2 regions of the Pelotomaculum sp. PtaB.Bin117 genome follow, and region 2 is predicted to be linked to the other one. Evidence: riboswitches for the same ligand, from Rfam matches in the RefSeq annotation. Region 2 holds a riboswitch; the other holds the start of a gene.
The links. A riboswitch is a leader RNA that binds a small molecule or an ion and turns the genes downstream of it on or off. The one in region 2 is predicted to bind S-adenosylmethionine.
Positions count from the first base shown of each region.

Region 1 (6,198 bases), on a different contig from region 2:
CGCCAAAGAGCTTGGCGAAATCGAGTGCATGTTTTTACTCGGCTGCATGGGTCCCCGCACGGGCGCCGACTGTCCGTACAGGCAGTGGATAAATCATGTAAGCTGGCCGGTCAAGGCCAACACCCCCTGCATCGGCTGCACCAATGAGGACTTCCCGGACGGCTCCTCGCCGTTTTTCACGCCGATGGCTGAAAAGAGCAAAGGTCAAGAAGGCGGGAAGAACGCTTCGAACCAGGGGGGAGAGCAAGCATGAGCAAAGTACGGGTTATGTTCAGTCCCGTCACCCGCCTGAGCGGCCTTTTATCCGTGGATGTCATTCTTGAGCAGGGCCGGGTTGTCGAAGCAAACGCCGGCGGCACCATGTTCAGGGGCTACGAGTGGATTATGCGTGACCGGGCCGTCACTGACGCGGTGTATATGACCCAGCGGATTTGCGGCATATGTTCTACGGCTCACGGAGCGGCGGCAAGCTACCTGCTGGATGAGCTGTATGACCATGAGTTGTCTGAAAACGCCCAATACCTGCGTAATATAATATTTGCCGCCGATTTCTTGCAAAACCATATCCGGCATTTTTATTTCTTCAGCCTGCCTGACTTTGTGAAAATGCCGGAGCGCCCTCCCTTTCACGGGCAAAACCCCGCTGACATCCGCCTGAATCCTGAAGACAATCAGCGCCTGGCGGGGCATTACTTCGAAGCGGTCAAAGCAGCCCAGGAAAGTCACCAAATTCTGGCTTTATTCGGCGGCAAAGCGCCCCACCAGCACAGTTTTGTCCACGGCGGCGTCGCGGCAGCCCCCACAGCGGATAAAATCGAACAGGCGCTGGCCCTGCTCGGTAATATCAGTGAATTTGTGAAAAGCAGGATGGTTCCCGACACCGAGCTAATCGCGCGGGTTTACAGCGATTATTTTAGACTAGGAATAACTCCCCGGCAGTTTTTCTCTTTCGGCTTATTCAGATTCGGCGTTAAAAATGAAAAGTTTTTGTGGCGAAGCGGCGTATTGGCGGATGGCCGGCTTTACCCTCCACGGCTGGAACTGATCAGCGAAAACATAACCAGTTCATGGTTTGAGCAAACCGGCGCCGAAGATATAAAGCCGGATCCTCTTAAACCGGGCGCTTACACCTGGGTAAAATCAGTGCGGTACGCGGGGCGCTATTTTCAAGTAGGGCCGCTGGCGCGGATGATGATCAACGGATTTTACCAAGGCGGCGCCGCGACAATGGACAGAATCTACGCCCGCACCATGGAGACCCTTCTGCTGACGGAATTGGCGCGGGAGTGGCTGAAAAACCTGAAGCCCGGCCCTCCCCCCATCAGCCAGAAAAGCACCCCGGTAAAAAAGGCAGTGACAGCCGCTACGGACGCCATGCGGGGCGCGCTCCTTCATGCCGCGCTTATCGAAGATGAAAAAGTCGTCAAATACAACATTATTACCCCGACGGTTTGGAATTTCTCGCCCAAAGACGGGCTGGGCGGCCGCGGTCCGCTGGAAAGCGCGCTGGCGGGAACCGAAATACCAAGCCAGAACATGCTTTTTACCATTCTCGGCCGGACCATCCGTTCATTTGACCCCTGCATATCCTGCGCGACCCATCTCCTTGACTGCAAGGGCGGTGTAAAAGCCGAGGCAGTTTTTTAATCTAAACTATTCTATTTTGCTTTGCAGCCCTAATAAAATAATTAAAAGAATTAAGGTGGAGGGGATATTTTTGGTAAAACAAAATCATCCGTCGCATATGTTCCGGTGCGCCTACCCTGCTCCTTACCCTTCCGTGCGCGTGACGGCGCCCAACCGTCAGTATGCTGAACTTTTGCTGGAGGATTATGCCGGGGTTGTAAGTGAATTTACGGCCATAAACCAGTACCTGCACCACTACTTTACGCTTGCAGGGATAAATGAAGAAGTGGCTGAACTGGAGGAATGCATTTCCTTGGTGGAAATGCACCATATGGAACTGCTGGCGGAAACAATCAGGCTTTTAGGCGTGGACCCGCGCTACCGCGTAATCCGAAACAGCCAGGAAATATACTGGAATGCCGCTTATGTCTACTACGGCTTCAGCATATGCGACAAGCTGGCGGCCGATATCACGGCTGAATGGGCCGCCATTGCCGCCTACCGCGATCATCAGCAGAGGATTGGCGACCCGCACATTAAAGGGCTTTTGGAAAGAATCATCCAGGATGAATACCACCACATCCGTTTATTCAACGAAGCAATGCAGAAATACTGCAAGTAATCTACATAACCACCTTCTCGGGATGGCTGTAGATATTCATCCTTTCACCGCGCGCAAACCCCACTAAAGCAATACCGAACTCGCCGGCTAAATCAACCGCCAGGCTGGTGGGCGCGGCGCGCGACACAACTAAGGGGATACCGCTGTGGCCGGCTTTAATCAGGATCTCCGAAGACACACGCCCGCTCAGCAGCAAACATTTGTCGTCAGGCATTAAATTGTTTAATAATGCATGACCTAAAACCTTGTCCACGGCATTGTGGCGGCCGATGTCATCGAACATGGCCAGTAGCCCGTTATCATCACCCATAGCCGCGCTGTGCACACCGTGAGTCTTGCTGTGAGTAACGGATCCCTCTTCCAGCATGCCGATCAAACGTAATAGATGCGGGGCGGCAAACCGCTTGGAAGACTTTACCGGCTCCATCTGAGTAACATCGTTGACGAAATACAGGCAGGCCCGCCCCTTGCCGCAGCAGCTGGCAATCTGCCGCTTCAAAAATGTTTCCGTTTGCTTCACCGGTGCAGTAGTTTCCACCCACATCAAACCATCAGTTTCATTAAAGGTAATATCCTTTATATCAGAATATTTTTTAACTATTCCTTCGTTGATTAAAAAACCAATCGCCAATTCTTTAAACGCGCCTGATGAACAGATTAAAGTAGCTAATTCAGTATCATTCACATATACCGTCAGCGGTATCTCGTCGACAATTAAGTCATGAGCAGGCTTTGCTTTGCCTTGATCATAGGTGACTATTCCCCGTTCCTGATAGAGAGAAATTTGGGACACCCTGCGCTCCACTCCTTTCTAAACCCCTTGTCGTTTGATTATCTCAGACACAACCTTTCGGTTTGGGCAGGCCGGCCAGCTTGCAGGCCCCCTTGGCCGGACCGGCGGGGAAAAGCTGGTAGATACGCTTTAATGTGCAGCCGGTCTCTTTGCAAAGCTCGGATATCTTCGGGGCCACCTGGAATTGCTCATGATAATTACGCAGGTAGGCGATCACCCGCCAATGCTCATCGTTCAGCTCACCGATCCCTTCAGCGGCAGCTAAACCTCTGGCAATATCCTCACTCCAAGAGGCCGGGTCCAAAAGAAATCCATCCTCGTCTATTGCCACCGTTACACCGCTCAGCTCAATTTCAGGCATATCATTCACCTCCATCTTCGTTTAAAGGCGACATGGCACGCAGTCTTTCAACGATTGGCCCCATGGCATTCAGGAAATAATCCACATCTTCTTCTGTATTGTCCTTACCCAGGGTCAAGCGGAGAGAACCATGGGCGTCCTCGTGCGGAATGCCCATTGACAATAGCACATGTGAAGGTTCCAACGAACCTGAAGTACAGGCCGAACCGGTGGAAGCCGCGACACCTTTCATGTCCAGGCTCAACAGCATCGACTCGCCTTCGATATATTCAAATATGAAACTGGCATGGTTCGGCAGGCGAATGGCGGGATGCCCTGTTAATCTAACATGGCTGAACCGTTTTGTCACCTCTCTGATTAATTTATCACGCAAGATCAACAGCCGTTTATTTTCAACTTCCATATTTTCCATAAGCAGTTCCGCCGCCTTACCCAGACCCACAATACCCGGAACATTCTCAGTGCCCGCCCGGCGCAGGCGTTCCTGCGCGCCCCCGTGGAAAAGCGTTGGCCTCCATCGCGTTCCTTTGCGGACATAAAGAGCGCCGACACCTTTAGGACCGTATATTTTATGTCCTGAGACAGTCAACAAATCAACCCCCAGTTCATCCACATTCACCGGGATTTTTCCAAAACTTTGCACAGCATCAACATGGAAGATTATTCCGCGCGCTTTCGCTATTTTACCGATCCCGGCAACAGGCATGATCGTGCCCACTTCATTGTTGGCGTGCATGATGCTAATTAATATGGTGTTGTCTGTTATGGCATTTTCCACATCATCGACACTAACCATCCCGTATTGATCGACGGGAAGCACCGTGACGCTAAAACCCTGTTTCGCTAATGCCTTTACCGCGTTGAGCGCCGCGTGATGCTCCACCGCGCTGGTAATTACGTGGTTTCCCTTCCCGATATTGGTTAAGGCCGCTCCATGAATCGCCATATTATCCGATTCTGTGCCGCCGCTCGTAAAAATAATTTCGTCCGGTTTCGCGCCAATGGCCTTGGCCACCTTTTCGCGCGCTTCGTCCAGAGCCTTGCGGGCGATTTGTCCGAAATAGTGCAGGGTGGAAGGATTGCCGTAATTATCATTAATCAAGAAACGGTAAACCTCCTCTGCCACCAGAGGGTGGACAGGGGTAGTCGCACTATAGTCAAAATAAACTCTCCGCATCAATGAATCCTCCTTAACACGATCCTTATATCATAGCTAACTACTATACTTTAAAAATCATACTAGCACAACGCTGGGATATTGTCAATTAGATAAGGTGTTCTCTTAAATCATGGATTTGCAATTAATAATTGACAAAAAAAAATTATTATTATACTATCTGAATTAAGCATATAATTATTATAAACTTAATCTTCTTATCGAGAGAAGGGGAGGGCAGGACCCGAGGAACCTTCGGCAACCTTCAAGCCTTTGCGTTTGAGATGGTGCCAATTTCCGCCGGACGCACCGGGAAGATGAGAAGGAGAGGCTTTTAAAGACCCTCTGCTTCATAAAGAGGGTCTTTAATTTCGCAGAAGATTCAAGGAGGCTTTTATATATGGATGCGGGGAACGTTGGTTGGACAGTGCCGCGCAAGGTGCGGCTTGCGGATATAAACAATCCGCTTCCCCTTGATTGCGGTAAAAAAATTACTCCTGTCGAGGTGGAATACGAGACTTACGGCAAACTGAATGACACGCGCGATAATGCCATTCTTATCCTTCACGCACTCTCGGGTGATGCCCACGCGGCCGGCAGGAGCACAAAGGCGGATGAAATGAACCGCCCCTGGCTAAAGGATCGTCCCGGCTGGTGGGACCGGATGATCGGGCCGGGGAAAGCCTTCGATACCAACATATATTTTATTATATGTTCCAATATCCTGGGCAGCTGTTACGGCACAACGGGGCCGGCCGACACCAACCCGGACACCGGCCGGCCCTATGGTCTCGCATTTCCGGTTGTCACAGTGGGAGACTGGGTTAGACTCCAGGAGAGACTAATCAGCCATCTCGGCATTAAACGCCTGCGCGCTGTGGCAGGCGGTTCCCTGGGCGGACAGCAAGCCCTGGAGTGGGCACTGGCTTATCCCGATCGCGTTGAGTCAGCCATCGTCATTGCCTCGTCAACCCGTTTGAGCGCCCAGGGGCTGGCGTTTAACGCTGTGGCCAGACACGCCATTACCACTGATCCGAATTTTCGGAAAGGCAATTATTATAACGATGCAGCCCCTGACCGGGGACTGGCGGTCGCCCGGATGCTGGCCCATATTACCTACCTTTCAGAAATTTCCATGAGCAGGAAATTCGGGCGCAGATATCGCAACGGGGATGGACCGGGATTTCACCTCGGCACAGATTTCGAAGTCGAAGGGTACCTTCAACATCAGGGCAACAGTTTCGTAGACAGGTTTGACGCCAACAGCTATTTGTACATAACACGCGCGATGGACTACTATGACGCCTCAAGCTGGGGGGACGGAGACATTAATCAAGCCTGTCGCAGAATTGAGAGCAGGATGCTGCTGGTCTCATTTTCTTCCGACTGGCTCTACCCGCCGGAAGAAACGAAAGAGCTGGCGATAGCCCTGAGCCGGTGCGGGAAACATGTCAGCTACGCAAATATTCAGTCATCATATGGCCATGACGCCTTTTTACTGGAAGTGGAAAATTTATCCCGGCTCGTACGCGGTTTTTTGAAAGCGAGGGGTGCGCAATGACCCAGAAAAAGAGCAGCCGTTTCGACCATGACGTCATATATGATATTATTTCCGAAGGTTCTGCCGTGCTCGACCTTGG
Region 1 covers NZ_MVQM01000031.1:13,692-19,889, forward strand. The annotation lists gene A4E54_RS01090 (hydrogenase small subunit) at 1-253, shown strand, start outside; gene A4E54_RS01095 (nickel-dependent hydrogenase large subunit) at 250-1,647, shown strand; gene A4E54_RS01100 (ferritin-like domain-containing protein) at 1,718-2,248, shown strand; gene fdhD (formate dehydrogenase accessory sulfurtransferase FdhD) at 2,250-3,041, opposite strand; gene A4E54_RS01110 (TusE/DsrC/DsvC family sulfur relay protein) at 3,085-3,402, opposite strand; gene nifS (cysteine desulfurase NifS) at 3,404-4,579, opposite strand; SAM riboswitch class I at 4,774-4,882, shown strand; gene metX (homoserine O-acetyltransferase MetX) at 4,959-6,119, shown strand; gene metW (methionine biosynthesis protein MetW) at 6,116-6,198, shown strand, end outside.
Region 1: it holds a riboswitch for S-adenosylmethionine, as region 2 does, so the genes downstream of both, metX (homoserine O-acetyltransferase MetX) here and A4E54_RS07590 (homocysteine biosynthesis protein) in region 2, are expected to answer to the same signal.

Region 2 (6,198 bases):
GTGATAAATAATAGGCTTGTCGGATATATCTTTGCCAAAGCGAAGAATTATTTTTTTAGCAGCCAAACGCCGTTCACTCCTCTATCATTTAATAATCAGTTTACTAGATGCTAAACACCATTAATGTCTAGAGTTTTTGCTGTGATTTGATCCTGGAAAGAAGGCAAAAGTTTTACCGGCTCGGAAAGGGAAAAGTCCCCTTTCTGAATCCAATCTTTTAACTTTCCGGCAATCTCCCTGGCTTTAGGATAGCTTGACAGAGGCGCGGTTGGAATTTCCTTGCCGTTAATGGTAATTTTTCCGGTTTTCAACTCCGCGTAACTGACATAGCCTAAATTGCCGGGGATACGCTGGCCATAAGCATCACTATAGTCGACAACAGGCGCATAGAGGTCGCGATCGGTGATAGACACACAGCTCATCACATCCTCGTTAAGGATGGGGATAGGGATGCCGATACCCACCGTCAAGGTAGCGCCATAACCCAGGTAGCTTGTACCGACCAACCATTCGGGCTTCATTTGCTTCAAATCCCCGATCACGGCGAGTGTGCCGCCAGCCGGACCATAAGAATTTTTCTCCTGGTCTGTCTGAATGCCCGGGAAATGCTGTGTACCGTGCCATGCCACGTAACCGATGCCCCCACCCAAAAAGATCCGGGTACCTATCCCAATAGTCAAAAAGTAAGGGTCATTAAGCAACGGACTAAGCTGACCGGCGCTGCTGTAATGCGCGTTGCCCAAGTTTGGCTTGAGCAATCCCATGTAAGTATAAATAGTCTTGCCGCTTAAATTAACAGCACAGTTATAATTCTGGTAGGCGTTTCGCGGATTGAACAGCGTGGCCTCGTTTATGTCATTCAGGGTAATATAAGTTTCCAACTCCCGCCTGGGGTAACAATCCGTACCGTATGATAAAGCTTCTAATTTTATTGACTTGCCTGCCAACAGGTCATGGATCACGTGTCCGCCCCCATAGCGGAACTCACCGGGGTAATTGCTGTTGCAAGGGTCGTCCTCCGGCAACTCGGTAGCTCCCAGGTAGGCGTCAACCGCTGCTATACCGGAGTATGCGGGAATACCGTTCAGCCATACTTTCTGCATTCTGATTCTTGGCTTGGAATGCCCGAAATTCAGGAAAACCCCGGAAGAACACATTGGGCTGAAAGTCCCGGTTGTCACAACATCCACCTGTCGGGCAGCTTCAGAGACCCCCTTCTCTTCAACCAGAGCAATAACTTCCTCCGCAGTTAATACCACTGCCTTGCCGGATCTGATTTTCTCATTAATTTCTGCATAGGTTTTTTCAATTGCCATTTACATACCTCCCCATATTATGCCCTTCCATGCCGACAAACTGAAGGCCCCTTCAAACAGAAGAGGCCTGCAAGTAATCATTGCTTCCTCTTATCTGCCAGAAGAAATTTCTCCTGCTGGAATTAGCACCATTTTGGGTTTCTTACCTCCCAACGGTTGCCGGGCTTCATTGGGCCAGTCCCTCCGCCGCTCCGGATAAGAGCACATATTGTGTATTACGCTAATCTTAAGTTTACCAGTAACCATATATCGTGTCAACGGTTCATGTGTGATTCAAACAGCAGAATAAATTTCCTTTACAAATCCAGCTGGAAATATGATGCTGATATATGCTGAAGCCGGCTCGCTGATAGATCTAGTAAATATTTAAAGCGCTTTCTCTTTAATAACCAGATCGCTGTCGTTTCCGGCGATTGCTTCATCTGATACCGGCCTGACCGGTCTAATGTGAAAGTGATTATGCTGAATAAATATTTGATGGACCGTGCCGCAAAGCGGGCATTTCTTATTCTCGCCGTCTTTGAAACGCATCTCGCCAATATGCCTGCTGCAGCAAGTAACTTCCACACTAATAATCGTACCGTTATTAAGAACATTCACCCGGTAATCACTGCTATAATTTTTTGCCTGGTGGTTCATAATACATCACCCCTTAAACATTACTTTTTTAAGTGATCCCAATATAGCACTTGTTTCTCACACTGACAACCCCCGCACCGGACGATTAACTTACACCAACTCCCTACTGAACTGTATATTGCCGGAATGAAGCCGCGCCGCTGACATTTATTCGCATATAAAAAAAAGACCTATAAAATAGGTCTCCTTTATTTCGTGCTTTTCTTATCATTTTTTGAAACAAATGCATCAGCGCAGCAATCTTCTTCTATTTCCTGGCAAATATCACATTCTTCATCAGCAGGGGAAGTAACAGGATCAGGGGTTTGCCCGTGATTTTTCTTACGTGGAATCATTACCGCCTACCTCCTTGTTATTCTATTATTAGCTGCCATAATATTATATTATTAACCTCAAACAATCCACTTAATCAGTATTTAACAGAAACAGTTTTTTATGGTTAGATTTTAGAATTACTTATTCTTAACTGCCGCATTTTCTCTGAAGAAAAATGATATGGAATATAGGCCGGCGAGTCCAACCAATGTATAAATTACCCTGCTAAAGTCGGACGATGCCCTAACCGTGTCTCCCCCGAATAAAGCCGTGATCAGGTCCCATTGAAACAGCCCTACCAGCAGCCAGTTCAAAGCTCCAATGATAACAAGCACTAAAGCTGTCTTTGACAACCATTCCATTTAACACGCCTCCTGTTATTAAGATATATTTATTATGCTAAAAAATAAAAAAAGTTATTCTTTCCTTGCATAAAAATATCCAAAGAAATTAAACTTAAAGAAAAAAGTATTTTTACTTGTGTTACAAAGAAGGATGCAAGGGCGTTAGCGTCGAAGGTAATATATGGTGTCACTTATGGTGTCACTATATTTGTGAGACCGGTATTAATATAAAATACTGCGTAGATTTATGTAAAAAAATCACTTAACAGTACAAAGGTGAGATAATGATGAACGAGAGTGTCAGGCAATTATGCAAGTTTGCCGTGGTAGGATGTTTAAACACGTTTATTGATTGGGTTGTTTATTTTACGGTAATAAAAATATTCCCTATCGACAGTATCTTTTTTTATACCGCGGTAAAAGGTTTTAGTTATTTTTGCGGTATCGTCAACAGCTTTTTTCTCAACCGCTGCTGGACATTTAAAACAAGCCCGGAAGAAAACGAAAAATACAGGTTTCTCAAATTCACCGTGGTCAACGCGCTAGGTCTTGGAATAAACAGTACTTCTTTATATGTACTGCTGCATTATTACGATTCGAAGATTATAACGCTTTTTTTAGCTACCGCTATTTCGTTTGGCTTTAATTTCATCCTTAGTAAATTATGGGTTTTCCGCAAAAGCAAAATGGTGCCCAAAACAACCGGGGGTTAAGTCGTGTCAAAAGAAGATTTTACACGTGTTGGTTATCTCTATTTTCTCAATAAGATTTATATTATTTTTTTAATTTGGTTAACCCGAGATGTCTTAAACGCATTTCTCCCCGCAAACTCTGATGGACTTCATCCCAACGTTATTTTTGACTCTTTGCTTCATTGGGACGCCGGTTGGTTCTTAAGAATAGCCGGACAAGGTTATGATTTTGACAGTGCCCCTTTTTTTCCCATGCTTCCCTTTCTAATCCGCCTGCTCACTTATGTTGTTGGAAACGGAATAATAGCCGGTTTTTTAATTACCAATATTGCGCTTTTTATAGCATGTTACTTCCTTTATATTATTGCTAAAGAAGATTTTGACCAAAAGACCGCCGCAATGACAGTTTTTATAATGTTGTTCTTTCCTACCGCCATTTTTTTTACCTCCATTTATTCTGAATCCTTATTTCTGGCTTTTGCCCTGGCTTCTTTTTATTTCGCCCGGCGGGGGCGTTGGCCATGGGCAGTTCTCCTGGGCAGTTGCGCGGCACTCTCCCGGAATATTGGGATAGTCTTGTTTTTTGTCTTTTTGTACATGCAATATCATGAAAACAATAAAAGAATAATATTGAAAAAAACAATACCACTCCTATTAATACCAGCGTCACTGTCTATCTTTATGCTTGTCTTATGGAAGTATGCCGGGGATCCGCTGGCTTTTTCCCATTCATTAAACACCGAGTTTTGGGGATACCGCCACTTCGCATACCCGGGTGCGGGCCAATTTCTGAACCTGAATATTTTTTTCTCTGATAGTAATTTTTATAATCTTTTTGAATCGGGAATGGCATTTTTATTCCTTTACTTAATCATAAAAAGTTTTAAATATTTAGAGGACAAGCCACAATTGATTTTCCTGACACTGGGATTCTTAATTCCGTTTTCTTCCGTGGTAGATAACCTGCCCCTTGGTATGCCCCGTTATATACTGGTTTTGTTTCCGGGGTATATCGCCCTGGCCCGCCTGCTCTGTAAAAATGGCTTGACTCACGTATATTCGGTCATTTCCATCCTGGTTTTCTCAGCAGTAGGTATTCTTTTTGCCGCTGGGCACTGGATCAGTTAACACCCAAGAAGGATGGTTAATTACCCAAGCACATGTTATTTTACTATATGGCTGCCAGAAGTGGCAGGAAGAGATATCCTATAATGACCCCGTTCTCAAGAAGACACGGAAATGATTTTGCAAGTTATTTCCTTGCTCCCTTATGGAACGATCATCACTGGACAAGTTGTCTCATGGAGTACATGGGTAGCCACACTCCCCATAATTGCTCGTTTAACGGCTCCTAATCCTCTATAGCCCATCACAATGAAGTCGATAGAGCTTTCTTCTGCTTCCGCACAGATCTCTTTACCGGGGTCTCCGATTCTAATAACGGTGCGAACAGGAATGGAAAAACTATTTGTGATTTCGAGTGTGTGATCTAACACCTCTTTGCTTAATTCTTCTTGAAAAGAACGGATTTGTTCTTGACTAAAAAAACGCTTTATATTGGGTGTATTATAGCTGGGTTGGACATTTATTAGAATAATTTCTTTATTCTTTCCTTCTGCAAGAAAAATCGCAAAACGAACTGCTTTGTCGGAACCAGCAGATCCATCAACTGGTACTAATATTTTGATCATATACAAACACCCCTTGTTATATTGCTCTGATCCTTACTGATTGCAATGAGATAATATCATACAGTTAACTACTATTATTTATTTTATTATAATTTAATCTTAATGTAAGCGTCAAATCTCCCATGAACTGGTGTAAATGCCATGTCACGATTCATCCGGCGTATCTTTTTTCGGTTAATCAGCAGATGAAAATTCAAGGTGATGGTTCGATAACCCTGGCGGGGTGAGCCGTATGGCTCTCATCGATTCGACGCATATGGGAGCATTATAAAGTTGCTGGATACAAATTATTAATATTGAATTATTAAAGCATGCCAGTTATCATGTGGAACCCCCGGCCAACCATCCACATAGTATATATAGAATTCGTAAAGGGTTATTATTAAATCATCCAAAGTAAAGTGTGGTAACGTACATGACAACTTATCTTGACGCAGTTACGGCTTTGGGAACAGGCAGCTTACATCCGGGAGGGTTCTACCACACTCTAAATGTACTTAATCAGGTTAGTCTATCAGTTGAAGATATTGTTCTTGATATCGGGTGTGGTACAGGTCGAACCGCTTGCCATATAGCGAAAAGTTCAGGCGCATATGTTTTTGCCCTGGACAACTCTAAAGAAATGTTGGAAAAGGCCAACTACAGGGCAACGCAAGAAGGTGTGCAGGTACAGTTTGTGCATTGTGACGCTGGAGAAACACCATTCAAAAGTAAAGTTATCGACTTGATCTTAATTGAATCGGTACTAATATTTTTGCCGGCTGCTACTGTATTGCGAGAGTGTAATAGAATATTAAAGAAAGAAGGGATATTGATTTGCATTGAGATGTTCGCAAACAAATCAATACCCCGGATAGCGCGGGAACAAATTCAAGCCGCTTGCAATTTACCCCAAATACCTTCTTTTGAAGAGTGGCTGGAAGTATTTCATAATTCCGGATTTTTACCAGTTAAAGCACATCGAAATAATTTCCCGGGTTTTTTTGATAATATTAGGAACATACTGCATCCGGACCCTTACCAAGTAGTATCGCAAGGAATGAGCTCAAACCGAGAAGTCAGTAAGGTGATGTATAAATATATGCGGTTAATCCAAACACATAAAAAATATCTAGGATTTGGTACCTTTCTTATGAGAAAATCATAAGTATTGCTTGACCATAGTTAAAAAAAATGATAAACTATATTAGTAATATGTCAA
Region 2 covers NZ_MVQM01000113.1:11,089-17,286, forward strand. The annotation lists gene A4E54_RS07585 (NIL domain-containing protein) at 1-66, opposite strand, end outside; gene A4E54_RS07590 (homocysteine biosynthesis protein) at 111-1,316, opposite strand; SAM riboswitch class I at 1,404-1,518, opposite strand; gene A4E54_RS07595 (hypothetical protein) at 1,683-1,955, opposite strand; gene A4E54_RS07600 (hypothetical protein) at 2,144-2,290, opposite strand; gene A4E54_RS07605 (DUF378 domain-containing protein) at 2,408-2,632, opposite strand; gene A4E54_RS07610 (GtrA family protein) at 2,899-3,327, shown strand; gene A4E54_RS07615 (mannosyltransferase family protein) at 3,331-4,434, shown strand; gene A4E54_RS07620 (universal stress protein) at 4,575-4,997, opposite strand; gene A4E54_RS07625 (class I SAM-dependent methyltransferase) at 5,413-6,144, shown strand.